Regions from separate parts of the Streptomyces sp. NBC_00078 genome, predicted to be linked through region 2. Evidence: riboswitches for the same ligand, from Rfam matches in the RefSeq annotation. Region 2 holds a riboswitch; each other region holds the start of a gene.

Region 1 (7,806 bases), 1.2 Mb from region 2:
CACGCGGGCATGACGGCGAACGCCTACGTCGTCGACAATCCGGAACTCGCGGACCTCGCCGCGCGTTTCATCAAACAGATCGGCTTCACCGGCATCATCGACCTCGACCTGCGCTTCGACCGGCGCGACGGGCTGTACAAACTCCTCGACTTCAACCCCCGCATGGGCGCCCAGTTCCGGCTCTTCGAGAACGAGTCGGGGGTGGACGTCGTCCGCGCCATGCACCTGGATCTGACCGGACGCCCCGTTCCGGAGGGGGAACAGCGGGCCGGCCATCGGTACATCGTGGAGAACATCGACCTGCCCGCCCTGCTCGCCTACCGCCGCAGCGGCTATACGACGCCGCACGCACCGGCGCGCGCGAGCGGGACGGAGCTGGCCTGGCTCGCGGGTGACGACCCGCTGCCGTTCGTCACGATGCTCGCCCGCTTCGTGCGGCCTGGCGCGAAGCACCTGTACCAACTGTGGCGGACCAACCGCCGCGGCAGCAGCACCAGTTCGAGCAGCTAGCCGGCAGTATCAGCTGCGAGAGCCGGCCACGAAGTGACGAAGTGATTGTCCTGGGGAGGGACTTCGTGATTCAACCGGTTGCAATCATCGGCGCCGGGCCTTTCGGCCTGTCGACCGCCGCCCATCTGCGAGCGCGCGGCATCCCCGTCCGCGTCTTCGGCGACCCCATGGTCAGCTGGCGCGACCACATGCCCGTCGGAATGCTCCTGAAGTCGACTCCGGTCGCATCCAATTTCGACGCCCCGCAGCAGGGGCACAACCTCGTCGACTACTGCGACGCCGCCGGCATCAAGCGGCTGGTGACGGACGAGGACATCATCCCGGTCGAGACGTTCATCGCCTACGGCGAGTGGTTCCGGCAGAAGCTGGTGCCCGAGCTGGAGCAGGTGCGGGTGGTGTCGGTGGAGCGGAACAAGAGCGGCGGCTTCGAACTGAAGCTGGACTCGGGCGAGTTGTTCACCGCCCGCGCGGTCGTCGTGGCGACCGGCCTGTCCGGTCTGGAGCGCCTGCCGGCCGAGCTCGCCTCGGCCGCGCCGGACGGGCCCACGCCCACGGGCCCGGTCTCCCACAGCTCCCAGCAGCACGACCTCACGCGCTACGCCGGCAAGGACCTGATCGTCGTCGGCGCCGGCCAGTCCGCGCTGGAGACGGCGGCGCTGGCGGCGGAGGCGGGCGCGCAGGTCAGGGTGGTGTCCCGCGGCCGCGGCAGGGTCGCCTTCGGGGCGCCGCCGTGGAAGCAGCCGAAGCTGCGCCCCGAGTCGCCCTTCGGTCGCGCCTGGTCCCTGTGGGCCCTCAGCTACTACCCGCACCCCTACCGCTACCTTCCTGCCGAGGCCCGCCACTATCTGGTGCGGCGCGTCCTCGGCCCGCTCGGTGCCTGGTGGCTGCGCGACCGCTTCGAGGGGAAGGTGCAGGTCAGCGAGGTCGACCGGATCGTGCGCACGGACGCGGCCGACGGCAGCCCGACCCTGACGGTCCGTACGCACGCGGGTGGCCTCCAGAACCTGTCGGCGGACCACGTCATCGCAGCCACCGGATACCGCGTGGACATCGCCGCGATGGACTTCCTCGGTCACGGACTGCGCACACGTCTGGCGGTGAGCCGGGGCGCGCCCAAACTGGGCGCGGGGTACGTCTCCTCGGTCCCGGGCCTGTACTTCACGGGCCTGCCGGCCGCGTCGTCGTACGGCCCCGTGATGCGCTTCGTGTGCGGCACGGAGTTCGCCTCTCCGAGGCTCGCCGCACACCTGGCCTCAGCGCACGGGTAGGCGGGCGCCGCGGACGCCACCGGGCGGTGAAGGGCCCACAAGAACAAAGGAGTTGGCCAAGGACGGCGGTGCACTCCGCGGTCGTCCGGTTCGCGGTGAGTCGGTGGGGCGTCCTGTCCGTATTCTCTGATCATGGCCGCACCCACCGCATATGCACTCATCGCCACCGACCTGGACGGCACGCTGCTCCGAGGCGACGACACGCTGTCCGACCGGTCTCTCGCAGCGCTCGCGCGGGTGGCCGAGGCCGGCGCTCGTCACCTCGTCGTGACGGGCCGGCCGGCGCCCAGAGTGCGGCCGCTCCTGGATGCCCTGGGCAGCAGGGGGCTCGCGGTGTGCGGACAGGGCGCGCAGGTGTACGACGCCGGCGCGGACCGTCTGCTGTGGTCCATCACGCTGGACCAGGAACTGGCCGAGACCGCCCTCGGCAAGATCGAGGCCGAGGTGGGCCAGGTGTACGCGGCCGTCGACCAGGACGGTGTGGAGGGACTCACGCTCATCGAACCGGGCTATCTGATGCCGCACCCGACCCTGCCGGCCGTGCGGGTCGACCGGCGCGACGACCTGTGGTGCGAGCCGATCAGCAAGGTGCTGCTGCGCCATCCCGACCTGTCCGACGACGAGTTGGCGTCGACGGCGCGCTCGGTGGTCGGTTCGCTGGCCACCGTCACCATGTCGGGACCCGGGACCGTCGAACTCCAGCCATGCGGCATCACCAAGGCGACGGGCCTCGCGCTGGCCGCCGCGCACCTGGGACTCGGACCGGAGCGGACGATCGCCTTCGGCGACATGCCCAACGACATCCCGATGTTCGACTGGGCCGCCCACGGCGTCGCCATGGCCAACGCCCATCCCGAACTCAAGGCGGTGGCCGACGAGATCACCTCGTCGAACGAGGACGACGGCATCGCCGTCGTCCTCGAAAGACTTTTCCCAAGCGGGTGATACGGCTCAGTACGCGCCGAACACGTTGTCGATCGACCCGTACCGTGCGGCCGCGTACTTGCAGGCGGCGGTGATGTTGGCGACCGGGTCGTAGGGGTCGTACGCCGTGCCGGGCACGTGGTAGGCGAGGAACGTCGGGTCGATGACCTGCAGCAGCCCCTTGGACGGGGTGCCGGCTACCGCGTTCGAGTCCCAGAGGTTGATGGCGGCCGGGTTGCCCGAGGACTCGCGGATGACGTTGCGGTAAATGCCGTTGTACGTCCCGGGGATGCCGTTCTGTGCCATCACCTGCAGGGAGGCCCGGATCCAGCCGTCGAGGTTGTCGGCGTAGCCCAGGGAGCGGGCGGTGGCCACGGTCGGGGTAGCCGCGGAGGCGCTGGTCGCGCCGATGATCGGGAGGGCGAGAACGGCGGCGCCCGTGCCGATGACGGCGAGCTTGCGGGCGAGGCGCGAGTTCTTGGTGCGGCGGTGCTGAGCGGCAGCAGGCATGGCGAGGTTCCTCTCCGGCGCCTACGAGGTGAGCTGTCGGGTTCGGGCGGGAGTTGCCCGGCCGCGCCGCCCTGCGGCGACGCGACTTCACCCCTAGCCGGTCCGGGACGGTGCCCGGTCCGGCGCTTACCTGGTTCCCCCGCTCCTGCCGTGCGAGTGAGTTCGTCGATGGGTTGTGTCCAGGCGGCGGCAGGATTCGGCGTTCCGCCCGACAGGCCGGGAACGTATGCGAGAGCACATGTCCGGAACAAGTGCCGAATTCACAGATCACGCCTATTGACCTTGGTCTGAGGCATATGGGTCGCTAGATCCTTTGCGGTTGCCAACCTTCAACTTGCGTATGGGTGAAGGGAAAACGACAGAAGCCGGACGGCCGTCGACCCGTGCGATGGCGTGACCCAACTCACTGGCTCCCGCGACAGCGGCAAATCGGGCAATGGGCCCAACTCATAGTCAATCAACTGTCGATGGGATCCGTTTCCTCCAGGTTCGGTGGAAGATCACCTCCCCATCCGCGGTGTACACCACCCCATTAAGGGCGAAAGGTGCACTCTGCCGCATCTGGCCTACCGGGAATCCGGGGTGTCGGACGAGCGTGCCGGCCGCCCGCGCGTGCATCTCCACCGCGAGGACGGAACCTCCCCTGTAGTGCGCGTCGTTGTCATAGCGGTCGCCCGTCGGGCGCACCGTCACGACGACCGCCTTGCACCAGGGTTGTCTCGTAGGGGAAGGATGTCCGGATGTGCGTGCTCATCGCGGTGACCTCGAAGGGCGGGGTGCATGGTGCGCCGAGCCGGCCGGCGGCGACGGAGGCCGGATGGGCGAGGGTGCCGTAGGTCGCGGAGGCGCCGGACATGGTTCCCGCCGGCATACCCAGGCCGTCGTGCCGGAAAGGGTGAGCGCAGACCCTCGGTCGGCCGAAGGGGGCGCGGTCGTCCTCAGGGGACTGCCCGCCGCCGGATTCGATGCCTGTGCCTCTCCGGGACGGGGGCTGCCGCTTCCCTCGGAGGCGACGGGAAACGCCGACAGGCAAGGCGGTGGGCAAGGCGATGGGAGGCGGTGGGGAAGGGGATGAGGAAGTCTGTAGATATCCGGTTATATCAGGTGATCAAAAGCATACCGGTCGTGATCCAATACCGCCCATGGTGGACGGGTGGGCGGCATCGGTGATCGAAAGGTGACCGGATACGCTGACTTGAGTGATGTCAGCGACCTATCGACAAACCGTGTAAGCGCCAGCAGACACCAGCAGACAGGAGACCCCTCGTGACCGTCGTCGGGCCGTTCGGGCTGAGCGTGCGGGACCAGGCTCTGGAAGCCGATGTCCAGGCCGGAATGGCGGCCGTCGAGGAAGGTTTGCTCGAAGCCACCAAGAGTGAGGTCCCCTTCATCACGGAGGCCGCCCAGCACCTGGTGCGGGCGGGTGGGAAGCGGTTCCGCCCGCTGCTGGTGATGCTCGCCGCCCAGTTCGGTGATCCGTACGCCCCCGGGATCGTGCCGTCGGCCGTGGTGGTGGAGCTGACCCATCTGGCGACGCTGTACCACGATGACGTGATGGACGAGGCCGCGGTGCGGCGCGGCGTGGACAGCGCCAACGCCCGCTGGGGCAACTCGGTCGCGGTCCTCACCGGCGACTTCCTGTTCGCGCGCGCCTCGCACATCCTGGCCGACCTGGGCCCCGAGGCGGTCCGGGTTCAGGCGGAGGCGTTCGAGCGGCTGGTCACCGGACAGATCCTGGAGACGGCGGGGCCGCAGGACGGCCGGGACCCGGTCGGCCACTACCTGGACGTGCTGGGGGGCAAGACGGGCTCGCTGGTGGCCGTGTCGTGCCGCTTCGGCGCCATGATGTCGGGCGCCGACGAGACGGTCGTGGACGTGCTGACGCAGTACGGGGAGCGGCTCGGCGTCGCCTTCCAGCTGGCCGACGACGTGCTCGACATCGCCTCCGACTCGCGCGAGTCCGGAAAGACGCCGGGCACCGATCTGCGCGAGGGGATCCCCACCATGCCGGTGCTGCGGCTGCGGGAGCGGGCGGCGCGGCTGGGGCTGGCCGAGGACATCGCCCTGTGCGAGCTGCTGGACTCCGACCTGGGCGACGATGCGCGGCTCGCGGAGGCACTCACGGCGCTGCGCGCGCACCCCGCGCTGGAGCAGGCGCGCCGGGACACCGTGCGTTACGCCGAGGAGGCGCGGGCGGCGCTGGCTCCGCTGCCTGAGTGCGGCGCGCGGCTCGCGCTGATGGAGATGTGCGACGCCGTGGTGCACCGGGCCGGCTGATCTCGCCACTGACCTGCACCTACAGCGGTGTGATGCCCGTCACAGGCCTGGACAAGGCCACCCGGTCCGGCAAGCACCACGGCCTGCTCGCGGACACCGCCGAGATCCTGCGGCTCAACACCCTCGGCGGAGCCGCCCCGTCCGGCTCCTGCTCACCGGGCGCGATCGTCCGCGTCCCCTACCAGGCGGACTACGTGTTCCTGCAGAGCTGATCGAGTAGTTGACACCGCCTCACCAGGGCGGCGCTTCCCTCGTGACCCCTACGGGTCGGGGGAGGCGCCGCCCGCTCGTGTCATACCCCAGGAGTACGCGGAGTTGCCTCCCGGGTCTGACGCTTCTTCCTGGCCGATTTGGTGAGATGGAAACCACGGAAAACACCACTCCTCACCGATTCGGGTGAGAATGGCGGCTCGGGGTGGACAACAAGAGCACGAGAGTTGGACAAGCCGCCGCCGACGACGGAGGTAGTGCACACATGGCACCGTACGAATCCGACGACAGTACGACCGCCGGGGAGGCCGACGACCTGCGCGCGGGCCGGCGCAAGGCCGCGCGGTACGTGGTCCCGGTCGCGGTGGTGGGGGTGGCGGCGGCGACCATCGGCCTCGTCCCGGCCCTCGCCAGCTCCGGCGACCCCGACCTGCCGAAGATCAGCGCACAGCAACTCATCGACAAGATCGCCAAGTCGGACGTGCAGCAGATGTCCGGCACGGTGAAGATCAGCACGGATCTGGGACTGCCGGACCTCGGCGGTCTCGAGAGCAGCCTGACGTCCGGCGCCGCGGGGTCGGGTGACGGCTCGTCCGCCGACCCGTCATCCAAGCTCACGGAGCTTGCCACCGGTACCCACACCCTGCGTGTCGCGGCCGACGGCCCGGACCGCCAGAAGGTGTCGCTGCTGGAGCACGCGGCGGAGTACAGCCTCATCCACAACGGCAAGGACGTCTGGGGCTACGACAGTCAGTCGAACGAGGTCTACCACGCGACCTCCGCCGGCAGTGCGGGCGCGAAGCAGAAGGAAGACGTCCCCGCCACGCCCAAGGGCCTTACCGAGGAAGCCCTGAAGTCGGTCGACGACACCACGTCGGTGACCGTCCAGGGGACCGCCCAGGTCGCGGGCCGTGACGCGTACCGGCTGGTCGTCAAGCCGAAGCAGTCCGGTTCGACGGTCGGTCAGATCACCGTGGCCGTGGACTCGAAGACCGGGCTGCCGCTGAAGTTCACGCTGACCCCGTCGAGCGGTGGCGCCGCGGTCATCGACGCCGGCTTCACCCAGGTCAGCTTCGCCAGGCCGAGTGCCTCGACCTTCGACTTCACCGTGCCCAAGGGCGCGAAGGTCACCGAGGACAGCAAGGCCGAGCATGGAAGGAAGGCCGAGCACGGGAGCCGGGCCGAGCACGGGAGCAAGGGCAGCGACAAGGCTCCGAAGCCGGACGAGGGCCTCGCCAAGGGTCTCGACGGGCTGAACGTCATCGGCAAGGGCTGGAACTCCATCGCCACCTTCGACACCGGCGGCCAGGGCATGCCCTCCGGCTCCGAGGCCGGCGGCGGCGCCGTCGGCGGCTTCCTCGACTCGCTCGGCGACAAGGTCTCAGGCAAGTTCGGCTCGGGCACGGTCTTCAAGACCCGCCTGATCAACGCCCTGATGACCGACGACGGCAAGGTCTACGTCGGCGCGGTGAACAAGGACGCGCTGGTGAAGGCGGCGAACGCGGGCTAGCCGGGAACCTTGCGCGGCGGCCACTCATACTCACTGTGTGTAACCGCCGCACGAGGTCGTACGAGCATGAATCGAGGGAGCCGATGGACGAGCCGTCCGCCGCGGAGCCGGAACAGAGCGAGCCGGGTGACAGCGTCATCGCCACCCGGGCGCTCACCAAGCGCTACCGAGGCGGACAGCTCGCCGTCGACGGCCTGGACCTGACCGTCCCGGCGGGCAGCGTCTTCGGCTTCCTCGGTCCGAACGGCTCGGGCAAGACCACCACCATCCGCATGCTCATGGGCCTCATCGAGCCCACCTCGGGCACAGCACATGTGCTCGGCCGGCCCATGCCACGGGCCTCGCGCGCCGTGCTCCCGCACGTCGGCGCCCTCATCGAGGGACCCGCCCTGTACGGCTTCCTCTCCGGGCGCGACAACCTCCTTCGCTACGACGCCGCCGACCCGACCGCCGATCCGCGCACCCGGCGCATCCGCGTCACGGCGGCGCTGGAGCGAGTGGGCCTGGCGGCTGCGGCCGGCAAGAAGGCAAAGGCGTACTCGCTGGGTATGAAACAGCGGCTCGGCCTCGCGGCCGCGCTGCTGCAGCCGCGCAAAC
Region 2 (7,806 bases):
TGGCCCTGGTACGTGAACAGACCGGCACCGAAGGGTTCCTGGTGGGACTCGGGCTGGCCGTCCTGCCCGTCCCCCTCCTCATAGCCGCCTTCCGCTGGCTCGACCGCGTCGACCCGGGCCCCTGGCGCAATCTGCTGTTCGCCTTCGCCTGGGGGGCCTGCGCCGCGGCGCTGATAGCGATCGTCGCGAACAGCTTCGCCACGAAGTGGATAGCGACGGCGACGGCCGATCCGTCCAGCGCGGACACGCTCGGCGCGACGGTCATAGCGCCCATCGTCGAGGAGTCGGCGAAGGCCGCCGCCGTCCTCCTCGTCTTCCTCTTCCGCAGACGGGACTTCACCGGGATCGTCGACGGCGTCGTCATAGCCGGCGTCACCGCCACCGGCTTCGCGTTCACCGAGAACATCCTCTACCTGGGCACCGCCTTCGGCAGCGACGAGCTCACCGGCGACCGCGGCATCGCCTCCGTCACCGCGGCGACGTTCTTCGTGCGGATCGTCATGTCCCCGTTCGCGCATCCGCTCTTCACCGTCCTCACCGGCATCGGCTTCGGCGTCGCCGCGCTCTCGGCGGAGCGCCAGCACCTGCGGCGGGTCCTCGTCCCGCTCTCCGGCCTGCTGCTCGCCATGAGCATGCACGCGATCTGGAACGGCTCGTCGACGTTCGGCGAGTACGGGTTCTTCGCCGTCTACGCCGCCTTCATGGTCCCCGCGTTCGGCCTGCTGACCTGGCTGGTCATCTGGACGCGCCAGCGCGAACTGCGCACCGTGCGCGAGGAACTGCCCGCCTACGCCGTCGCCGGCTGGCTCACCCCCGCCGAGCCGTACGCCCTCGGCTCGATGCGGGCGCGCCGGCTGGCCCGCGACTACGCCGCCCACCACCTCGGCAGGCCCGCGGCCCGCACGGTCGCGCAGTACGAGGCGTACGCGACCTCCCTGGCGTTCCTGCGGCACCGGGGGCGCCGTGGCCGCGCCGGTGCCGACTTCGTCGTCAGGGAGCAGGAGTTGCTGCACCAGCTGTGGCTACGGCGTGAGGTGGCCCGCCCGGCCCTGGACTACGCGGCGCGCCTGACAGCACCTCCGGTGCCGGTGGCGCCGGCGCCCTGGGCGATGTACGGGGTGTACGGGTACCCGGCGATGCCGAATCCCGCGTACAACCCGTACCGGACGTAGAGCGCGTACTGCGGTACAGGACCGGTACCGCCCCTGTATCTCGGAGGATCAGGCCGACGCCGCGGTCAGCCGCGCTACCTCGGCCTCGGTGAGCGTCGGCTCCCCCACCCCCAGCAGGGCCGGCAGCTGCTCCACCGTCCGCGCGGACGCGATCGGCGCGATGACCGTCGGCTGGGCCGCGAGCCAGGCCAGGGCGACCGTCGCCACCGGGGCCCCGTGGGCGTCGGCGATCTCGTCGAGGGCCGCCAGGACACTGCGGCCGCGTTCCGTGTCCAGGTGCTTGCCGGCACCGGCGCGGGCGCTCTGGACCGTCGTACCTGGCCGGTACTTGCCGGTGAGGAAGCCCGAGGCAAGGGCGAAGTACGGGACGGCGGCCAGGCCGTACCGCGCGGCGAGGTCCTGGAGTTCGCCCTCGTACGTGTCGCGCGAGACCAGGTTGTAGTGGGGCTGGACGGCCACGTACTTGGCCAGGCCCTCACGGTCGGAGAACTCCAGGGACGCACGGAGCCGCTCGGGCGAGATGTTGGACGCGGCGATGTGCCGCACCTTGCCCGCCTTCACCAGCTCGTCGAGCGCGCCGATGATCTCCTCGACCGGCACCTCCGGCTTGTCGAAGTGGGTGTAGTACAGATCGATGTGATCGGTGCCGAGGCGGCTCAGGGAGGCGTCGGCGGCGGCCTTGATGTTGGTGGCCGTCAGGCCCGGGAACTCGGGGTGCTGGCTGACCTTGGTCGCGATGACGACGTCGTCGCGGTTACCGCGCGCCCTGACCCACTTGCCGATGATCGTCTCGGACTCGCCGCCCTTGTTGCCGTCGACCCACGCCGAGTAGGAGTCGGCGGTGTCGACGAAGTTGCCGCCCGCGGCCGCGTAGGCGTCCAGCACGGCGAAGGACGTGGCCTCGTCGGCGGTCCAGCCGAAGACGTTGCCGCCGAGGGAGAGGGGAAAGACCTCCAGGCCGGAGGAGCCGAGCTTGCGAAGAGAAGTCATGTAGTGCGTCAACGCCCGCGTCGGAGGGCGATCTTCCGCTGCGGCCGCAAAATCCCCGTAAACAAGCGGAGTCACCCATTCCAGCGGCTGGACAGCGGAAAAAAGGCAGCCCTGACGTCTGGGGTATGCCGTCAGGGCTGCCGGGATCACGAGGAAAAGAAAGAACAGCGAGAACAGGGAGAACAGGGAGAAGCCGAGGTCAGGGAGAAGCGAGGTCAGGGGGTGAGGCCCTTGCTGCGCAGCCATGTCATCGGGTCGATGCCCGTGGCCTGGCCGTTCAGGTGGACCTCGAGGTGCAGGTGCGGACCGGTCACGTTGCCGGTGGCGCCGACACGCCCGATCACATCGCCCGTGCCGACCTTCTGGCCCACGCTCACGCTGATCGACGACTGGTGGCAGAACCAGAGTTCCGTACCGTCGTCGAGCGTGATGATCGTGCGGTAGCCGTACGAGCCCGCCCAGCCGGCCTCCGTGACGGTACCGCTGTGGACGGCCTTGATGAGCGTGCCCGTGGGGGCGGCGAAGTCGAGACCCGTGTGGTAGCCGGAGGACCACATCGAGCCGGCCTGTCCGAAGGTACCGGTGATCGTGTACGACACGACCGGCAGCTTGAACTGCTTGGCCAGCTCGGCGAGTTTGGCGGCCTCGGCCTTCTTCTTGGCCTCCGCCTCGGCCTTCTCCTTCGCGGCCCGCGCCTTGGCCACGGCCGCCTTCTCCGCCTGGGCGGCAGCGTCGTCGACCTGCTTGGCGAAGACGGCCTCGGTGGCCGACCGGGCCTTGCCGTCGACCTGGACCTGCTGGCTCTCGGCCTGGGCCATGATGCGGTTGCGCAGCGCCTCACCGGCGTCCGCGGCGCCCTGCGCGGTGTCGTCGGAGCTGACGCCGACGGTGCTGAGGGCGGTGGCGGAGCCCTTGGAGGCGTGCGAGGAGTCGCCGAACACGCCGCCCACAGAAGGCAGATCGGGCAGGGAGATGGAGACCGGGGGCTTGCCGGTGTTGGCGCTGGCAATGCCGCCCGCGCCGACGGCGGCTATGACACCGACGCCGAGAACCGTGGAGCTGCGGGCGAGTCCCCCGCCGCGCTGCTTGGAGACACGGTGCCGGCCGCGCACCGGCGGTAGGGACTCCTCGGTGGGGTTCCACTCCTCCCACGGGCCCTCGTCGGTGCGGGGGCCGGCAAAGCCGAAGGGCTCGGTACTCGGCACGAACGGTGCTGCCGGGGCAGGCGGGTTGGACGCCACGTAGGCGTGCTCCTTCCTTCCTTCTCGCCTACCGGGTTAGCTGACGGGTTCGGAGCAGGAAGGTCTCCTACGCGCGTATACCCGCCGTACGTTCACGGCGGCTTCAGCGCGATTCACCCCAGGGTGGTGGTTCCCCGGTTCCCTTGCGGGATTCGGCGCGTGCGCACGGAGCCGTCTCTTGTGACGGCTGGGACGACCGCGCTGCGTTATCGAACGTTAATAGACCCGGGGTGCCGTTTCCAGCTGTTCCGCTTGATCATTAATGCTTCTTGGTCTGGACGTAGGGCCCATGAACGGCCATAAACGGGCGAGTTGGCCAGACCTCAGGATCCACACAGGTATTGACGGTATGTCAGTTGTTATGCGGAGGGCGGTCGCTCGACCACACTCGGTGACATCGCGTCAGGGAAGGGCGGGGAGACACGGAAAGGCACGGACAGGCACGGAGAGGCCCACGGAGAGGCATGGAAGCGGGAAAACACTCAGGGCCGGAATCCAGTTACTGGATTCCGGCCCTGAGCCTTGAGTAGCGGGGACAGGATTTGAACCTGCGACCTCTGGGTTATGAGCCCAGCGAGCTACCGAGCTGCTCCACCCCGCGTCGTTGTGTAACCAGCATACGCCATCCGTGGGGTGCTCAGAACCACGGTCACGACCGTGGGTCACGAACCCGGGAGATGCCGGTTCGGCGCCTTGGCCTGCTCCTCGTACTCCGGCAGTACGACGACCTCGACGCCCCGCGACGCCAGCAGCCCGCTCCCGTCCGCCTCCGTGACGAACGTGTCCGGCTCCCGCCACGCCGTGACCACCCGCCGCACCCCCGCGTCGAGGATCAGCCGCGCGCACGGCCTGGGCCGGGAGGCGCGGTGGGCGCAGGGCTCCAGGCTGCTGTACACCGTCGCCGACGCGAGTCTCGGATCCGCCGGGTCGAGCTTGGCCAGGGCCGCCTCCTCGGCGTGCACGACAGGGTCGCCGCCCTCGCGCGAGTGACCGCGGGCCAGCTCCGTGCCGTCGGCGGCGACGATCACCGCGCCCACGCTGAAGGCCGTGCGGGAGGGCGGGCACTGCGCCGCCAGCTCGCAGGCGAGGGCCAGCCAGTGGCGGTCGGCGGCGGCGGGGAGCGGGCCGGCACCGGGGGCCGTGGGCTCGTAGCGCATGAGAACGACGTCCTCGATCCGCCGGGTCTCCGTCAGGCGCAGGCGGCCACCCTGGTAGGCGCCGGGGCCGAAGAGGCGGGGAGCGTCCGGGTCGCCCACGAAGAGGGGGGCGAGGACGAGCTGGAGTTCGTCGGCGAGGCCCTGCCGGAGGAACTGGGTGTGGATCGTGCCGCCGCCCTCGACCATCAGGCGCCGTACGCCGCGCACGTCGTGCAGATGCTCCAGGAGCCGCCGCCAGTCGAGGTCGGGGCCGAGCGGGACGACGTCGGCGGCGAGGCCGAGTGCGCGCGCCCGCCGGGCACCCTGGTCGGTCGTGCAGACGAGCTTCTCGCCACCCGTGTGCCAGAAGTTCGCGTCCGGGTCCAGGTCGCCGGAGCCGCTGACGGTGACCTTGAGGGGGTACTCCGACTTCCCAGCCGCGATGCGGGCGGCCCGGCGCTCGGGCGAGTTGACCAGCAGCCGCGGGTTGTCGGCGCGGATCGTGCCCGCGCCGACGAGGATCGCGTCGACGGACGCCCGCACCTCGTCCACACGGTCGAAGTCGGCCGGGGAGGAGAGCAGGAGGCGTTCGGGGCCGGCGTCGTCGAGGTAGCCGTCGAGAGAGACGGCGGCGGACAGCAGGACGTAGGGGTACGGCATCGGTCGCGCTCACTCTCGGCGGCGGGCTCGGACAGGCAGGGCGGGCTCGGGCGGGTGGGTCTTGGTTCAAGTTTGAAACAAACCTACACTGGGGCTATGACGACTCGCTGGCTCACCTCCAAGGAGCAGCGCGCCTGGCGCGCGTACATCGCCGCGGCGCACCTCCTGGAGGACGCGATCGACCGGCAGCTCCAGCAGGACGCCGGCATGCCGCACCTGTACTACTCCATCCTGGCCAATCTCTCCGAGGTACCCGAGCGGCGGCTGCGGATGACCGATCTCGCCGAGCGGACGAAGATCACCCGAAGCCGGCTGACGTACGCGGTGTCCCGGCTGGAGAAGGACGGTCTGATCCGGCGCGAGAACTGCAAGTGGGACAAGCGGGGGAGCATCGCCGCACTCACCGACGAGGGCATGGCGGTGCTGGAACGCACCGCGCCCGGACATGTCGAGACCGTGCGCGCCTCGCTCTTCGAGCACCTCACCGAGGAACAGGTGGAGCAGGTGGAGGAGATCTTCTCGGGGGTCGCGCGGGCCCTCGACGAGGGGGGCAGCCGGCCCACGCCCGACGAGGTGCCGTGGCGGCGGCGGTCGTCGCCGCCCTGTTCGTGACCCAGTCCCGGTAAACGTGTTGCTTCAAATTTAAAGCATGGGGTAGTGTCCGGGACCGTAGAACTGCTTCAAATCTGAAGCAGGACTGCGGAAGCAGGACTGCTCAAGCAGACGTCCACCGGACCCACCCGGGAGAACCCGCATGCCCGACTTCCCCGCCGCCACCCCGCGCGCCCGCGTCCGGGTACCGCTGCGCTTCCAGGACGGCTACAGCGTCGACGCCGAACTGGTCACCTTCCACGGCCTGACCGACGGACAGGAACACGTGGCCGTCGTCCTGGGCGACCCGGGCCCCGTCCCGCTGGTCCGGCTGCACTCCGAGTGCCTCACCGGCGACGTCTTCGGCTCGGCCCGCTGCGACTGCGGCCCGCAGCTGCGCGAGGCGGTCGAGCGGATCGCGACCCGCGGCGGCGTGCTGCTCTACCTGCGCCAGGAGGGCCGCGGCATCGGCCTCTACAACAAGCTGGACGCGTACGCCCTGCAGGACCAGGGCCTGGACACGTACGAGGCGAACGCGGCCCTCGGCCTGCCCGAGGACGACCGCGACTACACGGCGGCCGCGCAGATGCTCCACGCCCTCGGCATCGACACCCTCGACCTGCTGTCCAACAACCCCGACAAGGCCGGTCAGCTCCGCGACCTGGGCATCGACGTGCACGAGCGCGTCCCCACGGGCGTCTTCACCACCGCCCACAACGTCCGCTACCTGCGCGCCAAGGTCCTCCAGACCCAGCACACGCTGCCGCTGGGCGAACTGACGGAACTCAGCGCCGGCTGACGGCTGACGGCTGACGGCTGACGGCTGACGATCTACGTTCGGGACGGCGCCGTTGGATCGTCCCGTCTGTCCGTATCGGGCGCCGTCATCCCGCGCGCGGCAGCATCACGTCGATCACCGTCGGCCCGGCGTCCGGGCTGGACACTTCCATTCCATGGTCCCGTCCAGCGCGGCTGCCCGTCCGCGCATACCGAGCAGACGCATACCGAGCAGTCCCGGGCCGCCCGTCTGGTCGACGCCGCCCAGCCCTTCGTCGGCCACCCTCACGGGCAGCCGCGCCTGAGGTCGTCAGACAGCCACCGGACCCTGACCAGTTGTGCCGTCCCGGCCTCCCCGCGTTGATCGGACGCCTCGCCCCATCCAGCCGTCACTCAGCGGGGATTGGCACGAGCAGGGCTGGAGGGTGGTGCGGCAGGAAGTACAACGGGAGTGTGACGCGGTTCACCGGTAAACAGTGACAGGGGGTTGTCGCGGATGGCTGCGATGGTCGACGGATGACGATCACCGATGAGGACTGCCTGGCCGAGACTCTGGCGTTCAACAAGCAGTTCGAGGCCACGGCCGCGAGCCGTCCGGCGCGCGAGGAGACTCCCGATGCAACCACGCTGGCCGCCCTGCGCCGTAACCGGCTTGGCGGCGACACGCCACCGGTGCGACTGCGGCAGGGCCAAGACCGCGTCGTTGAGGGCGGGGTGAAGATACGAGTCTTCGCACCGGAGCACGTTGACGGCGTGTACCTGCACTTCCACGGAGGCGGCTGGACGTTCGGCTCCGCGGACGGGCAGGACGAAAGACTGTGGCGACTGGCCGAACAGACGCGGCTCGCCGTGGTCAGCGTGGACTACCGCCTCGCACCGGAACACCCCTTCCCCGCCGGACCCGCCGACTGCGAAGTGGCCGCCCGGTGGCTGGTGAAGCACGCGGTGACCGAATTCGGCACCGAGCGGCTGCTGATCGGCGGTGAATCGGCCGGCGCCCACCTCAGCGTCGTGACGCTGCTGCGCCTTCGCGACCGGCACGGCATCACTGGCGCCTTCCGGGCCGTCCACCTGCTCTTTGGCCCCTACGACCTGTCGATGACACCCAGCCAGCGACTGTTCGGCTCCAAGCGGCTGCTGAGCAATACCGACACCCTGCGGCGGACCTATGAGCTGGTCACCCCCGGCATGGACGCGGAACAGCGCCGTGATCCCGAGGTCTCACCGCTGTTCGCCGAC
Region 3 (7,806 bases), 3.4 Mb from region 2:
GAACGGTCTGCCCGGGCGTACAACAGTCCGGCGGTGCGCACCCTGTCCGCAACACCGCCGACGCACCGTATCCCGCTGCGAAGCAAAACGCCCCCTGACCGGGTAGAAGTGGCCCACGCCGCGCAGGGCGAGACCACTCCGTCCGGGGGCTACGCCCGGCGGCGGGGCTTCCTGCGCTTGGCGCCCTTGGAGACGCCGGATCCACTGCGAGGGTTCCGTCCGGTCGTCTTGGCGGCCGTGGGCTTGCGCCGGACGGCGGCCGTGTCGCCCACCTTGTCCTGGGACTCCGGCGCAGTCGCCGTGCGGCCCCGGGAGCTGTTGACCGTGCGGCCGCGGACGATGCCGATGAAGTCCTCGACCATGTCCGTGGTCGCCTCCTCGGGCCAGACCAGGGCGACGCCCGAGCCGGGGCCGTCCACGAGCGGCCGGTAGGTGAGGTCCCTGCGGTGGTGGAGGCGGGCCAGGGACTGGGGGACGATCAGGAGGCCGATGCCCGCCGCTACGAGTTCGACGGCGTCCTCCGTGGTGGCGGGGCGCTCGAAGGCGGGCTCTCCCGGCGGCCGGTCCCAGTCGAAGACGTCGTCGAGCGGGTGGAGGACGACCTCCTCCGCGAGGTCCTCGACGCTCACCTCGTCCGCCGCGGTGATCAGGTGGTCCTTGGGGACCATGACGACCGTGGTCTCGGTGTAGAGAGGGATGGCGCTGAAGAACGTACGGTCCACCGGCAGCCGCAGGAGTCCCGCGTCGGCGTCACCGGCGCGCAGTGCGCCGGACGCCTCGGCGGCCGGTACGGCGAGGAGGGTCAGGGGGATGTCGGGCAGGCGCTCGTTCCAGATCCGCACCCACTTGGCGGGCGTCGCTCCCGGGACGTACGCGAGCCGGAACGTCTGGGATGCTTCCGTGCCTGTCACCCCGCCAGGCTACCGGCCGTGGTCGGAGGTCTCGAACGCGCTCGATACCCTGGGCACCATGATGTCGCACCAGACCACCCAGACCATGAAGCCCGCGACCGCGGCGAAGAAGCTGGGTGTGTACCTCGAGGCCACCCCCGCCGAGTTCCGTGAGGGTGTCGTCTCGCGCGCCCAGCTCGACCAGCTCCAGGCCGAGCCGCCCGAGTGGCTGCGCGAGCTTCGGGCCAATGGGCCGCACCCGCGTCCGGTGGTCGCGGCGAAGCTCGGCGTCTCCATCGCGGGCCTTGCGCGCGGCGGGGTCACCGAGCCGCTCACCACGGACCAGATCGACGCACTGAAGCAGGAACAGCCCGAGTGGCTGCAGAAGGAGCGTGCCACCCAGGCCGAGGTCCGCAAGGAGGGGGCACGCATCAAGAAGCGGAACGCCGAGCGCGAGCAGCAGAGCGACGGACCGCGTTCCTGACTTCGTCCGCGAGTTCTTCCGCCGACAGCGTCAGTTCGCGACGGTCGGTCGCCGTCCGGATTCGCTGCGTACACAACCCGCGGATCTGACGGAACGTCACGACGAAGGTCACAAAAGCGTATCGGACATTTCGGCCTCCAACCTTCACACGAGTCACACAAGTTGGCTAGTTTGGCAGCAGGCCGCACGAGACCTTCCGGCGAACCCCGTCGGGACGCGCGGCCTCCGCCGAGTCCGGTGTGCCCTTGCGGCAGCCGGAGCCGAGGACCCGACCGAACGATGGGGTGAATCGGCCCAACCGCCCGCAAGGGCAAGGGCCGTAGGGCATGCCTTCCGGAATCGACCGCCCGAACCCGACAGCTGACTCGGTAGGCGGAGTACGGAAGGAGTACGGCTCCCATGGCGCCGGAACGATCGTCGCGTCCCGGAGGCTTCGGCCTTCCCAGTATGCGCAACTCCGCTCTCGCGACCGCGGCCCTCACCTCGGTGGCCCTGTTCTCGCAGACCGCCGACGCCGCGCCGATGAAGGCGGACGAGGGCCCCAGCCGCGAAGACGTCCGGCAGCGGGTGAGCAGCCTCTACGACCAGGCCGAGTCCGATACCGGCCTCCACAACATCACCCGGGCGCAGTCGGCGGGTGTGCGGGGCCGCGGCGTTCCGGCGAGCGGTGGCCGGACGCCGGATCCCGACACGGACGACATCACCCGGCAGTGGTTCGCCGGGGCGCGCTCGTCACTGGGCCCGACGGCCCCGGCCGTCCTGCCGGCCGACCGTACGCCCGCCCGGCGCACGCCGGCCCGCCGGGCCGGGACACCGCCCGAGCGCGCCGTGGCACCGGCACCGGCGCCTGAGATCCGCACCGGCCGTGAGTTGGAGGCGGCCGCCCGGCCCGCGCTCGAGCTGCCCGCCGGCCAGACCCAGCAGGGTCCCGTGGCCGAGCTGACGGCCGCCCCCACGGCGGCACTGCCCGCCGTACCGGGACAGCGGCAAGGATCTTCCATGGCCACGCCCGCAGCCGCTCCCGAATCGAAGCAGACGTCGCTGCGCAGCTCCAAGCGGCACAACCAGCGCAAGATCGCGGCGGCCAGCGAGCTGCTGTACAGGTACACCGCCCGGCAGACGTCCGTGGCGCCGCTCACGGCCGCCCCCTCCCAGCCGCTCCAACTGCCCCAACTCCCCCGGGCTGCCGCCCCCTGGGAGGAGCAGGCGCTCCGCGCGACCGAGGAGGCATGGCGACTGCAGCAGCCGTCGGTACTCGACACGGGCGTGCCACCGGCCGGGGACCGGCGCCTCCAGCCTTCCGCCCTCGACACCGGAGTCCCCGCGGCCGAGGACTGGCGCCTCCAGCCCTACGCCCTCGACACCAGGGCCCCCGCAACCGACGACTGGCGGATGCAGCCTTCCGTCCTCGACACCGGAGTCCCCGTCGTCGAGACTCGTGTCGGCACCAAGGCCGACCGGGCCGTGACCTTCGCCCGTGCCCAGATCGGCAGGCCGTGCCTGTGGGGTGCGGTCGGGCCGGAGTCGTACGACAACGCCGGTCTCACCCAGGCATCCTGGAAGGCCGCGGGGGTCACCCTGCCGCGCACCCCGCACGAGCAGGCGAACGCCGGCACCGTGATCCCGCTCGCCGAGAGCCGCCCCGGGGACCTGATCTTCTTCCACGACAACTTCAGCCACGTCGGCCTCTACACCGGCAACGGCCTGATGATCCACGCCCCCGGTCCCGGCTCGGTCATCCGCGAGGAGTCGATCCACAACGCCGGGGAGGCCGCGATCCGGATCGCCGTGCGTCCGGCGTGAGGGTCGGGGACGCCGGCCGAGTCGGGACACCGGCAGTCCGGTGAAGTGCGCGGCCGCCCACGGAAGTCGGCGTCCGCGCATCGTCTGGGCCTGTGGCGCGCGCTGCTGGGGCACCGGGTGGGCGTATGAACTCGTACTGCGGGACGTGCGCGTCGCAGACCAGCTCGGGGCGGACCGAGAGCCCCTCCAACCGGACGCCGATGCCGAAGAGTTCACGCCGGCCGGTGCCCGCTGAGCCGAGTCCGAGCGGAGGGGCGCACGGGGCGATCGCGGTTACCGGGACGACGACGGCGCGGTCGAACCGCACTTCGTGCTGCGGGCCCATCGTTTGGGCGGCTGAGACATCCGCGATGCCCGGGCCGCGCACCGGCCTGCCTGCTGACGGGGAAGGATGCCGGGGCGGAAGGTGACGACGTCCGGATGGGAACACCGGAAGGTGAACGTCGCGGCCGGGACGACCGTCACGCGAACCCCTCCGAGCGGGTAGGCGTGACGCTGCGGACGTCCGCCCCGCGTCCGGTGCGGGTGTGCGCCGGCGGCCTCGTAGGTCAGGGGGATCCCGCGGAGGGGCCGTACGAACAGCGGCACACCGGCCTCGGCCTCGACCTCAGCCTCGACCTCAGCCTCGACCTCAGCCTCGGCCGCGGCCTCCGGCTTGGCGATGCGGTCCGTGCGAGTTCCAGGAAGTACAGCCACCATGAGTCGCCGGCCAGGCAGGCGCGCGCCGGATTCTCGCTGTGTGGTCACCGTACGTTGCGCAGCCCCCTCTCAAGATGTGCTGACGGCCGTTCTCGTAGACGCCGCGGCCGCTCGGCCGGGACGGCCGTGGCGGCGGCCTGCCGCGTGTGAAACAGGGCGCGGCCTTCCCCACAGCGGGCCAGGACGGGCCCCGCCCGCCGCGGGTCAGGACGAGGCGCTCGCCTGTCGTTCGCCCCGTCGCAACGGCGCCTGGAGGCCTCGTGAATTATTTCAGCCATGTCTTGACATCTGGATGACTCGATTCGTAGCTTGGGCGATTATTTAGATCCATGAAACGTGTTCATGGATATGAACGGAGGTGCTCATGGGCGATCGCCAACGACGTCGCCGCCTGGCCGCCGCCCTCGCCGCCGCGGGGCTCGCGTTCGGGACGGCCGCCTGTGGCTCCGGGTCCGGCGGCACCGGTTCCGGCGACCCGAACACGCTGGAGGTGTGGACCCGCAGCGATCCGGACTCGGCCGCCACCTACGACCGTATCTTCGCCGCCTTCACCAAGAAGACCGGCATCAAGATCGACTACCAGCCGGTCGTCAACTTCGACCAGCAGCTCCAGGCGCGGGCCTCCACCAAGGACCTGCCCGATGTCATGATCAACGACACGGCTCTGATGGGCAGTTACCAGAGCCAGGGGCTGCTCAAGCCGATCGATCCCGAGTCGATCGCGGGCCACGGCCAGATCAGCGCCAAGTCGTGGTCCTCCACCGTGGGCCTGGACGGCAAGCACTACGGCATCCCGTACTCCCGCCAGGCGATGACCCTGATGATCCGCAAGGACTGGCTGAAGAAGCTCGGCCTGAAGGCACCTGCGACCTGGCAGCAGATGCTCGACGTAGCCAAGGCCTTCGCCGACCGCGACCCCGACGGGGACGGCAAGAAGGACACCTACGGCATCGTCGCGCCGGGCAGCGCCATGAACGGCTATGCCGCCTGGTGGGGTGCCGGCTTCCTGTGGCAGGGCGGCGCGCAGATCATCGAGCCGGACGGCAAGGGCCGTTACCGCCCCACGATGGACTCGGCGGCCGCCGTACGGACCGTCACCTGGATGAAGGACAACCTCTTCTGCGGCGCCCGGGGCGTCCTCCAGCCGGGCGCCGTCAGCGCGGTCACCGGTACCGCCACCAACTTCCAGGACGGCAACGCCGGTATGTACATGACCGGCCCATACAACATCACCAGCTTCGACACGACGCCCGGCAAGAACACGTACGAGGTCGTGCCCGCCCCGGCCGGCCCGGCGGGTTCCGACGTGCTGGCCGAGGGCGAGAACGTCTACTTCGGCGCCCGGACCGGAAAGACCGGCCAGGAACAGGCACTTGCCGCGTTCCTGGTCTCCGCCGAGGGCCAGAAGATCGGCATGACCAGCGTCGACGGCCACCAGCCCGTCGTACGCATCCCCACCAACTCCACGCTGGACGCGGCCAAGGTGCGGGGCGACGCGCGGTGGAGCGTCGTACAGAAGGCGTACGAGACCGCGTCCGAGCAGTTCCCCAACGCACCCGACTTCGCCCCGATCAAGCAGGACACCGCCGACAGCCTCAACGCCCTGTTCACCTACTGCGGCAGTGACGTCCGCTCAGGCCTCAAGGAGCTCAACGAAACCCTTGCCGGTGACCTCAAGGACCAGGACCTTTTGAAATGACCGCTACCGTGACCGCGCCCGCACGGCGCAGAGGACCGAGCAAGAAGGCCGTCCTCCCCTGGCTGTTCCTGGCCCCGGGACTGCTGCTCGCCGTCGTCTTCAAGTTTCTGCCGATGGGCAAGGGCATCTGGCTCAGCTTCTTCAAGGTGCGGCCGTTCCTCGGCGACAAATGGGTCGGCCTCGACAACTACACACGCGTACTGAGCGACCACCGCTTCCAGGACGCGATCGGCCACACCCTCGTCCTGGGCGTAGGCATCTCACTCGGCGCGATCCTCGTGGGCTTCCTGCTCGCCCTGCTTCTTGAGGGCCAGGCACGCTCGCTGAAAATCATGCGTACGGCCGTGTTCCTGCCCGTCGTCACCGCGACCGCGGTCGTCGGCGAGCTGTGGCGGCTGATGTACTACCCGACCTCCGACGGCCTGGTCAACAGCGCCCTCGGCTTCCTCGGTATAGGTCCCGTCCCCTTCCTGGACAACCCCGACACCGCGCTGTGGGCGACCATGGTCATGGGCATCTGGATGGCGGCCCCGTACAACATGGTGATCATCCTCGCCGGGCTCGCAGGCGTGGACCGCTCCCTGTACGAGGCGGCCGCGATGGACGGCGTCTCACTGTGGCAGCGCCTGCGGTACATCACCCTCCCCGCGATCCGCCCCGCCCTCGGCGTCGTCCTCACGCTCGCCGCCATCCGCGGACTGCGCGTGTTCACCGAGGTGTACGTCCTCACCGGCGGCGGCCCGGCCGGGTCCACCGATGTCTGGATGACCCGCGCCTACACCCTGGGCTTCAGCCGCAACGACCTGGGCGGCGCCTCCGCGGCCTCCGTCGTGCTGCTCTGCGTGACGCTGCTGCTCACCGTCACGGTCAACTACTTCCGCAAGAGGGGAGACGTGCGATGAGCGCACCCGCCCTCGACCCCGTCCGCACTCCGTCCGACGAGGTCGCCGTCTCCCCCACAGGGCGGGGCGGCAAGCAGACCCGAACCACCCCGGCGCGGTTCGACACCGCCCTCGGCTGGAGCGACAGGCCGGGCCTGGGCATGGCCCTGCGGGTGCTGCTCTGCGTGATAGCCCTGGCGATCTTCGCGGCGCCGTTCCTGACCATCATCGCGGGTGCCTTCAGCAAGAATCCCAGCGGTTCGTCGCTGTCCTTCCTCCCGCACCACCCCACGCTGCTGAACATCAGGGTGGCGGGCGAGCGCGGTATCTGGGACTACTTCACCAACTCGCTGGTCATCGCGGGCGGCGGGCTGCTGCTGCAGCTCGCGGTCTCGGTGCTCGCCGCGTACGCCCTGGCCCGGCACCGCTTCCGGGGCCAGGCCCTGGTCCTGACCCTGTTCATGCTGACGATGATGCTCCCTGAGGAGGTCATCGCCATCCCGCTGTCCCTGGTCCTCGGCCATGTCCCGGTCGTGGGGCTGGACTTGAAGGGCACCGTCTGGGCGGTGATCCTGCCGCTCGGTGCCTGGGGCTTCTCCGTGATGCTGCTGACCGAGTTCATGAAGGACATCCCCACCGAGATCGAGGAGGCCGCCCGCATCGACGGCGTCGGCGAACTGCGGATGCTGTGGCAGGTCGTCCTGCCGCTGTGCAAGCCCGCGCTCGGCGTGGCCGGCGTGCTCGGCTTCATCATGATCTGGGACCAGTACCTGCTGCCCCTGATCGCCGCCAAGGACCCCACCGACTACACGGTCACCGTCGCCCTGTCCGTCCTGCGCACCGACCCCGAGGTCGGCTCCGGGGTGGTACTGGCCGGTGCGGTCATCGCGCTCGTTCCCAGCCTGGTCGTCTATCTGCTCCTCCAGCGCTCGCTGGTCACCGGCATCGCCGCCGGGGCCACCAAGGGCTGACATCCACAACTCGTACGTTACGAGGGAGACATGAAGTTCCAAGGAGTGCTGTTCTTCCCGGTCACGCCGTTCGCCACGGACGGCTCACTGGACGAGGAACGGCTCGCGCGGCACATCGACTCCGGTGTCGCGGCCGGCGCGGGCGGCGTGTTCGTCGCCTGCGGCACCGGCGAGTTCCACGCGCTGACGACCGAGGAGATCGAACGCGCCACGCGGGTCGCGGTCGAGGTGACCGGCGGCCGGGTGCCCGTACTGGCCGCCGCCGGCGGCCCGCCCCCGGTCGCCCGGGACCAGGCCGCCCGTATCGAACGGGCGGGCGCCGACGGCCTCCTGCTGCTGCCGCCGTACCTGGTGAGCGCTCCGCAGCGGGGCCTGGTGC
Region 4 (7,806 bases), 3.8 Mb from region 2:
CCAGGGCGAGCAGCGTCACGGCTATCGACAGGCCCGCACGGTCCTTGCCCGCGGCGCAGTGCATCAGTGCGGGCACGCTGTCCTCGGCGAGTGAGCGCAGTACGTGGGCGTGCTCGGCGGTGCGCTCCCTGATGATCGTGCGGTAGGAGACGATCATGCGGTTGGCCGCCTTGCCGTCGCCGAGGATGCCGCGCAGCTGGTCGATCTCACCGTCGCGGACCATCTTCCAGAACTCGGAGCCGTCCGCCGGATCGGTCAGCGGAAGGTTCACGTTCCGTACGCCCGGCAGTTCGACGTCGGGGCCCTCCAGCTTCTGGTCCGCCGCATTGCGGAAGTCGAAGACCGTGTGCAGGCCCAGGGAGGCCAGGAAGGCAGCGTCCTCCTCCGTCGCGTGTGCGAGGTGGCCGCTGCGGAACAGCACCCCGTACCGCACCCGCCGTCCGTCCGTGGCCGGGAGCCCACCCACATCGCGGAAGTTACGGACTCCGGTCAGCTCCGGCTCGGTCGACGGGATCTGCTGCGTCACGGGGGCTCCTCCCACTCCGCCCGGCCGACGGGCTCGTCGTCGGGCACGCTTTCGACGATACGACATGGATTCCTCAGGCAATGAGTTGTCCACAGGCGTTGCCGAAAGGCCCCGAAGCACTTGATGATGTTGGGCATTGATCGCTCCTGTTCGGATGTGTGAGGGCTTGATGCTGGAGATCTCCGACAACGGCCGTACGTGGCTCCTCTCAGGGCCGACCAGCAGTTACGCCGTCCATCTCACCGAGGGGGACGAACTGCTGCACCTGCACTGGGGCCCCCGGATCGCGCTCGCCGACGCCGAGGCCCTCGCCGTCCGCCCGCTGCCCGACTACCGGCCCTTCGAGGCGCAGCTCGACGGCCACGAGGAGTACCCGGTCGAGGGCGGCCCCCGCTTCGCGCGGCCCGCCCTGTCGGTGCGCACCGACGAGCGGCGCGGCACCGAATGGCACTTCGAGGCGTACGAGGCCGACGGCGGGGACGATGGCGAGCTGCGCCTGCGCTTCCGTGACGGCGGGCTCACGCTCACCCTGCACTACCGCATGCGGCACGACGTCGTAGAACGCTGGGTGACTCTCGACAACGAAGGCACTGCCCTGGAGCTGTTGCGGGCAGACTCCGCCACCTGGACGCTGCCCGAGCGCGAGGACTGGCGGCTGTCCCAGCTGCACGGACGCTGGGCCGCCGAGTCCCGGCTGACCAGTTCCCTTCTCACCTACGGTGAGAAGGTCATCGGCAGCCGCCGCGGCCACACCGGGCACCAGCACCTGCCCTGGGTCGCGCTCGACACCGACGCCACCGAGGAGCGCGGCGAGGTCTACGGCTGCGCGCTCGGCTGGTCGGGTTCCTGGCGGATCACCGTCGCGCACCTCGCGGACGCGCGCGTGCAGATCACCGGCGGCGCCGGATGCGACGACTCAGGGCTGCTGCGCCTGGACGCGGGGGAGTCGTACACGACGCCCGTCTTCGCCGGCCTGTGGAGCGACGGCGGCTTCGGCGGCGCGAGCCGCGCCTGGCACGCCTATCAGCGCGCGCACGTCATCCCGGACGCGGACCGGGACCGGCCGGTGCTGTTCAACTCCTGGGAGGCCACCGAGTTCGACATCTCCGAGGAGCAGCAGGGGACACTCGCCCGGCGGGCCGCGGCGATCGGCGTCGAGCTGTTCGTGGTCGACGACGGCTGGTTCGGCAAGCGCACCAGCGACCGGGCCGGACTCGGCGACTGGACCCCCAACCCCGACCGCTTCCCGAAAGGCCTGAAGCCGCTCGCGGACTACGTGCACGCCCTCGGCATGCAGTTCGGCATCTGGGTCGAGCCCGAGATGGTCAACCCGGACAGCGAGCTCTACCGCGCCCACCCCGACTGGGTACAGTTCCAACCGGGACGAAAGCGGACGGAATTCCGCAATCAGCTCGTACTGAACCTGGCCCGGGAGGACGTCCAGGAGTACCTCTGGGGGCAGCTCGACGGGCTCCTGTCCAGCGCCCCGATCGACTACGTCAAGTGGGACTTCAACCGCTGCTTCACCGACGCTGGCTGGCCTGACGACCCCTACCCGCAGCGGCTCTGGATCGACCATGTCCGGGCGCTGTACGCACTGTTGGACCGGCTGCGCGCGGCCCACCCGGGCGTTGCCTTCGAGTCCTGCTCGGGCGGTGGCGGCCGCATCGACCTCGGGATCCTGAGCCGTACCGACCAGGTGTGGACCTCCGACAACACCGACCCGCTCGACCGGCTCGCCATCCAGCACGGCTTCAGCCAGATCCACCCCGCGCGCGTGATGGCAGCCTGGGTCACCGACAGCCCCAACACCCAGCTCAACGGGCGGGTCAGCTCGCTGCGTTTCCGCTTCGTCAGCTCCATGGCCGGAGTGCTGGGGGTCGGCGGAGACCTCGCCCAGTGGACCGAGGAGGAGCTCGCGGAGGCCGGCGAGTGGGTGACTCTCTACAAGGAGATCCGTCCGCTTGTGCAGCAGGGCGACCTGTACCGGTTGCGGGCGCCGCGGGGCGGGCTCAGTGCGGTGCAGTACGTGCGTGGCGACGAGGCGGTCGTCCTCGCGTGGCTTCAGGCACAGAGCTACGGGGAACCCGTGCCGGCGCTGCGACTGCAGGGCCTCGACCCGACAGCGTCGTATGAATGCCGCGAAACGGGCGAAGTTCACAGAGGTGCCGTACTCCTGCATCACGGACTGCGCACCGGGCTGCGCGGCGACCTCGACGCGGCAGTTTTCCGCCTGCGTCGCATCTGACCCGTCTGTCCGAATTAGTGCCTTGATTGGACTTCCGGCGCCTTCGGTCGCGTTAGCTCACTTTCGCTCATCTTCCTTCCTCTTCACGCCCCTGTGGTCCATTTTGCTTGCCTTCATTCCAACTCGCTCCGGAATGGGGACTCCTGGGCTGAGGGTGCGTGAGGAGCGTCATATTCGTGACCGAGCGTGGCGCGTCATGTCCACGTAATTCACGTGCTTTATAAGGGGGATTGGCCAAAGGAGCGATCTCGAAATTCACGCACGGTTACCGGGATTTCTCTCAAGGGATCAACAGAAACGTATTCGCAGGGAACCATCGCTTGTCCCTTTGCGTCCCGGTCGCTTACGTTCGCCACCAATCCGGACGGACGCCCAATCCTGCCGCCGCCCGGTGCCCGCACAACTCACCCGTGAACGGCAGGAGCGGGGGACCCACAGGTATCACCGCCTGTTCCGGTCTCCGGAACGGCTTGGGGTAAAGCCGCGTCATAAGCGCGGCCGGGCATCTCCAGCCCGCACCCGACAGCTCACCTCGTAGGCGCCGGAGAGGAATTCGTCATGCCCGCGAAGGGTAAGCACCGCCGTCCGAAGCCCCAGCGCTTCACCCGTTCCATCGCCGTCGCCGGTACCGGTGGCGCCGCACTCGCACTCCCGCTCATGGGTGCGACCGGCGCCCATGCCGCAACAACGCAGTCCGTTTCCCAGTCGGTTTCGCAAAAGGCCGTCCAGTCCCTTCCGGTCGTGGAGAAGAAGGCGGCCGAGAAGAAGAGCGCCGCGCACCACGCGGGCGTGCGGACCTATTCGGTGCGGGGCGGCGACTACCTTTCGAAGATCGCCGACGAGCAGCATGTCACCGGCGGCTGGAAGAAGCTCTACTCGGACAACCGCCGGGCCGTAGGCGACGACCCGGCGCTGATCCACCCGGGCCTGAAGCTCACGCTCGGCAAGAAGGCCACCACGACCACCAAGTCGTCGTCCCGGCCGTCTTCTTCGTCTTCTTCTTCCGCGCCCAAGGCGTCCTCGTCCTCGAACAAGACGACCGCCACGCAGACCTCCCAGTCCACCGGCACCTCCACCGGCTTCACCCTCCCGGTGTCCGGCGCCACCATCGGCACCGGCTACCACGTGGCCGGCAGCATGTGGTCCAGCGGGTACCACACAGGCGTCGACTTCGTCGTCCCGACGGGCACCCCCGTCAAGGCCGTCGGTGCGGGCACGGTCGTCTCCGCGGGCTGGGGCGGCGCGTACGGCAACCAGGTCGTCATCAAGCTCGCCGACGGCTACTACGCGCAGTACGGCCACCTCTCCCAGCTCTCCGTCTCGGCCGGCCAGACCGTGACGGAGGGACAGCAGATCGGCCTCTCCGGCGCTACCGGCAACGTGACCGGCCCGCACCTGCACTTCGAGATCCGCACCACGCCGGACTACGGCTCCGACGTGGACCCGGTCGCCTACCTCCGGTCCAAGGGCGTAGCGGTCGGCTGACCCACCGCCGACCACCCCCGCGCGGCTTCGCCAGAGCGTGGGGACGTAGCGCCCGACACGCCGCCGAAGGCCGGACCCCGATCCCCGGGTCCGGCCTTCGGTGCGTCCGGCTCCGCCTCTCCGCCGGAGCTGCCGCCCTCACCCCCGAGCCGACTGTCGGCGCCCCGCCCTGTGGCCGCCTCATCGCCCGCGACGACTTCCCCCGCGGACTCGCGCAGTGGGTCGTCGAGTTGGAGAACGGCGGTGCCGTCACCGCCTTCCGCGAGCTCCTGGACGTGGACGTTCCCGCAGACGCCACGGTCTGGTTCAGGCAGCGGCCACGACCACCTCACGACGTACGACGCCGGCTACGGCACCAACACGAACTCCACGACGCGGCTTAGCCGTTTCGCCGGCGAGGCTGGAGTCCGGTGCCGATCCGCAGCCGTACACGAGCGGGCGCTTCGCCTTCCGGAACACCTGGAGCCACTTCCCGGTCCGCGACTTCAGAGCCTCACGGTTCGCCTCTCAACATCCCTGATCGGAGGGTTATTCCGGGCTTGACCAACACTTAGACGTGGCTTATCTCACCGTCCGTCAACCCTTTATTACGGTCGCGTAGGTCACATTCGAAGGTGAATCATGGTCGATGTGGCAGACGATTCGAAGAATGACAGCAGATCAGTGATCGGGTCGTACGTTGCGGTGGGGGACAGCTTCACCGAGGGCGTCGGCGATCCAGGCCCCGACGGTGCGATGGTCGGCTGGGCCGACCGATTCGCGGTGCTTCTCGCGGACCGGCGGCCCGAGGGCGACTTCGGCTACACGAACCTCGCCGTACGCGGCAGACTGCTCGACCAGATCGTGGAGGACCAGGTTCCGCAAGCCATCGAGCTCGCGCCGGACCTGGTCTCCTTCTGTGCGGGCGGCAATGACATCATCCGGCCCGGGACCGACCCCGACGAGGTCGCCGAGCGCTTCGAGCGGGCGATCATCCGGCTCACCGAAGCCGTCGGCACCGTCATGGTGACGACCGGCTTCGACACCCGTAACGTTCCCGTGCTCAAGCACCTGCGCGGCAAGATCGCCACCTACAACGGTCATGTACGGGCTGTCGCCGACCGGTACGGCTGCCCCGTGCTCGACCTGTGGTCCCTGAAGACCGTCCAGGACCGCCGGGCCTGGGACGACGACCGGCTCCACCTCTCGCCCGAGGGGCACACGCGCGTGGCGCTGCGCGCCGGGCAGGTTCTCGGCCTGGAGGTCCCGGCCGATCCGGACCAGCCCTGGCCGCTGCTCCCGCCGCGCGGCACCCTCGACGTCCGGCGGGACGACGTGCACTGGGCGCGCGAGTACCTGGTGCCGTGGATCGGCCGTCGGCTGCGCGGTGAGTCGTCCGGGGACCACGTCACGGCGAAGGGCGCGCTGTCGCCGGACGACATCAAGATGCGGATCGCCTCGGTCGCCTGAGCGCGGCGGACGGTGGTGTGCGGGTTGTCCGGTCGTTCGGGTCGCTCCATCGTGCGGTTGCCCGAAGGCGCGAGAGTGATTCGTCTGTCGGCAGTGAGCCCCGCCCGGTTCGGGGGGCTCACTGCTCGGAGGTGGTCAACGCCGCCCGCTCCAGGTCCAGTTCCCGCGCCAGCGCCTCCTCCACCCACTCCTGTGCTCGCGCGCGCGACACCGCACCGGCGTACGACGTCATCTGAACGGCGAGCCCGTCCAGCAGGGCCGTCAGACGCAGAGCCGTACCTTGCGGGTCCGGGCAGCGGAACTCGCCCGCGGCCACGCCTTCCGCTATCACCTCGGCGATCGCAGCCTTCCACTCCCTGTCGAGGTCCCGCGTGACCTCCTGCAGCGCGGGCTCGCGCAGCGCAGCCGCCCAGCCCTCGATCCACAGGCGCCAGCCCTTGGCCTGGCCCGTCGGCGCGTACCAGCGAACCGCCGACCGCAGCCGCCGCAGCGCCGTGGTCCGGCGGCCGAGAAGCTTACGCAGATGCCCGAGGTCGTCCTCGGCCGCGAACGTGAACGCCGCGGCGACCAGCTTCTCCTTCGTCGAGAAGTGGTACAGCACCAGCGCGTTGCTCACGCCGAGCGCCGAGGCCACGTCGGCGATCCTGACCGCCGCCACGCCCCGCGCCTCGATCTGCCCGATGGCGGCCCGCAGTAGCTCCTCGCGCCGCTCGGCCACGCTCAACCGCACTCTCGCCACGCGGTCACCCTATTCCGTCGCCGCTCACGGTGCCGCGCGAGGCCATTACTTGGCGAGTTCGGCCGGGTACGGATCAGGCCACGCGATCGCCGCGTCATACTCCCCGCATCCCGCATCCCGCATCCCGCATCCCGCATCCCGCATCCCGCATCCCGCATCCCGCATCCCGCATCCCGCATCCCGCATCCGCTCAGGGCGGTGCGCCGTTCGTCGGCCATGAAGCCGTGGGTTGGTTCGGGCCGGCGGGCAGCGGGCGCACTCACTGCCGGAGTCCTTCACCGGCCAGCGGCCTTTCCTCCCGGTGGAAGGCCTTCCACAGCCGGGGTCTGACAGGGCGGGGGCCGAAGAGGGCCGGGGACCGCGGTTGGCGGGCCGCCGTCATCGGTACCAGCCGAACCGTTCCGCGATCACCGGCAGTCGGTCCGCGACGATGGCGTGCGCTGCCGCGCGCGGGGTCGTTCCGTCGGCCTCCGCGCGGGCCAGCATCTGCTCGATCAGGGCGCGCATCGAGCGGCGGGTGTGAGCGAACGCCTCCTCCGCGTCCGGGCCGATGTCGCCGAACAGGGTCCACCACCACCAGGCGTTCGTACCGGAGTTGACGACCACGTCGGGCAGCACGGTCACCCCGCGCGCGGCCAGCAGCTCCTCCGCCTCGGGCAGGACGGGCATGTTGGCCGCCTCGACGATCCAACGGGCTCTGATCTGCTCCTGGTTGGCGACATCGATCGCGTACGACACCGCCGCCGGCACGAGCACCTCCACCTCGGCCGACAGCCAGGCGTCGCCGGGCAGTTCGCGGTCGTCGGGGCGCAGGACCGTGCGGTCCACGGTGCCGTACGCGTCCCGCGCGGTGAGCAGCGCCTCGATGTCGAGGCCCGCCGGGTTGGCGATCGTGCCCTTGATGTCGGCGACGGCCACGACGGTGAGCCCCGCGCGCGCGAGGAAGCGTGCCGTGGCCCCGCCCATCGTGCCCAGGCCCTGCACGGCGACCCGCGTCCGCGTATACGGCACGCCCGCCCGGTCCAGGGCCGCCAGCGCCGACTCGGCGACCCCGCAGCCGCCGGCCAACTCGTCCAGGCCGATGCCGTCCACCTCGACCGCGAACGCGTCCGCGAGCCGCCGCCGCGCCTTCGCCTCGTCGTCCAACAGCGGATACATGGCCTGGATGGACGACACCAGACCCGCCTCCACGGCCGCCCGGTCCACCAGGTCCTGGGTGAGGCCGAGGTCCTCTCCGGTGGTCCAGAAGCTCTCGATGTACGGCTTCATGGCGCGCAGGTAGCGCACCAGCAGCGCGTACGCCCCCGGGTCCTGGGGATCACAGTCGATGCCACCCTTGGCGCCTCCGAGGGGGACGTA

Evidence for each region. A riboswitch is a leader RNA that binds a small molecule or an ion and turns the genes downstream of it on or off. The one in region 2 is predicted to bind cyclic di-AMP.
Region 1: it holds a riboswitch for cyclic di-AMP, as region 2 does, so the genes downstream of both, OOK07_RS25870 (transglycosylase SLT domain-containing protein) here and OOK07_RS20125 (M23 family metallopeptidase) in region 2, are expected to answer to the same signal.
Region 3: it holds a riboswitch for cyclic di-AMP, as region 2 does, so the genes downstream of both, OOK07_RS04130 (C40 family peptidase) here and OOK07_RS20125 (M23 family metallopeptidase) in region 2, are expected to answer to the same signal.
Region 4: it holds a riboswitch for cyclic di-AMP, as region 2 does, so the genes downstream of both, OOK07_RS37535 (M23 family metallopeptidase) here and OOK07_RS20125 (M23 family metallopeptidase) in region 2, are expected to answer to the same signal.

What each region holds. Positions count from the first base shown of each region.
Region 1 covers NZ_JAPELX010000001.1:5,503,572-5,511,377, forward strand. The annotation lists gene OOK07_RS25855 (carboxylate--amine ligase) at 1-510, shown strand, start outside; gene OOK07_RS25860 (NAD(P)-binding domain-containing protein) at 576-1,778, shown strand; gene OOK07_RS25865 (HAD family hydrolase) at 1,911-2,723, shown strand; gene OOK07_RS25870 (transglycosylase SLT domain-containing protein) at 2,730-3,212, opposite strand; cyclic di-AMP (ydaO/yuaA leader) riboswitch at 3,216-3,390, opposite strand; gene OOK07_RS25875 (hypothetical protein) at 3,874-4,068, opposite strand; gene OOK07_RS25880 (polyprenyl synthetase family protein) at 4,479-5,489, shown strand; gene OOK07_RS25885 (DUF3455 domain-containing protein) at 5,522-5,701, shown strand; gene OOK07_RS25890 (LolA family protein) at 5,965-7,209, shown strand; gene OOK07_RS25895 (ABC transporter ATP-binding protein) at 7,293-7,806, shown strand, end outside.
Region 2 covers NZ_JAPELX010000001.1:4,303,984-4,311,789, forward strand. The annotation lists gene OOK07_RS20115 (PrsW family intramembrane metalloprotease) at 1-1,172, shown strand, start outside; gene OOK07_RS20120 (aldo/keto reductase) at 1,221-2,162, opposite strand; gene OOK07_RS20125 (M23 family metallopeptidase) at 2,378-3,403, opposite strand; cyclic di-AMP (ydaO/yuaA leader) riboswitch at 3,414-3,571, opposite strand; tRNA gene OOK07_RS20130 (tRNA-Met) at 3,931-4,004, opposite strand; gene OOK07_RS20135 (dihydrofolate reductase family protein) at 4,066-5,199, opposite strand; gene OOK07_RS20140 (MarR family winged helix-turn-helix transcriptional regulator) at 5,296-5,811, shown strand; gene OOK07_RS20145 (GTP cyclohydrolase II) at 5,954-6,589, shown strand; gene OOK07_RS20155 (alpha/beta hydrolase) at 7,084-7,806, shown strand, end outside.
Region 3 covers NZ_JAPELX010000001.1:882,962-890,767, forward strand. The annotation lists gene OOK07_RS04115 (hypothetical protein) at 1-41, opposite strand, end outside; gene OOK07_RS04120 (LysR family substrate-binding domain-containing protein) at 150-911, opposite strand; gene OOK07_RS04125 (DUF5997 family protein) at 970-1,374, shown strand; cyclic di-AMP (ydaO/yuaA leader) riboswitch at 1,591-1,765, shown strand; gene OOK07_RS04130 (C40 family peptidase) at 1,822-3,177, shown strand; gene OOK07_RS04135 (ABC transporter substrate-binding protein) at 4,241-5,575, shown strand; gene OOK07_RS04140 (carbohydrate ABC transporter permease) at 5,572-6,477, shown strand; gene OOK07_RS04145 (carbohydrate ABC transporter permease) at 6,474-7,427, shown strand; gene OOK07_RS04150 (5-dehydro-4-deoxyglucarate dehydratase) at 7,458-7,806, shown strand, end outside.
Region 4 covers NZ_JAPELX010000001.1:8,083,791-8,091,596, forward strand. The annotation lists gene OOK07_RS37525 (tyrosine-protein phosphatase) at 1-526, opposite strand, end outside; gene OOK07_RS37530 (alpha-galactosidase) at 696-2,774, shown strand; cyclic di-AMP (ydaO/yuaA leader) riboswitch at 3,170-3,330, shown strand; gene OOK07_RS37535 (M23 family metallopeptidase) at 3,333-4,259, shown strand; partial or broken gene OOK07_RS37540 (hypothetical protein) at 4,340-4,779, shown strand; gene OOK07_RS37545 (SGNH/GDSL hydrolase family protein) at 4,923-5,708, shown strand; gene OOK07_RS37550 (TetR/AcrR family transcriptional regulator) at 5,827-6,447, opposite strand; gene OOK07_RS37555 (glutamate dehydrogenase) at 6,826-7,806, opposite strand, start outside.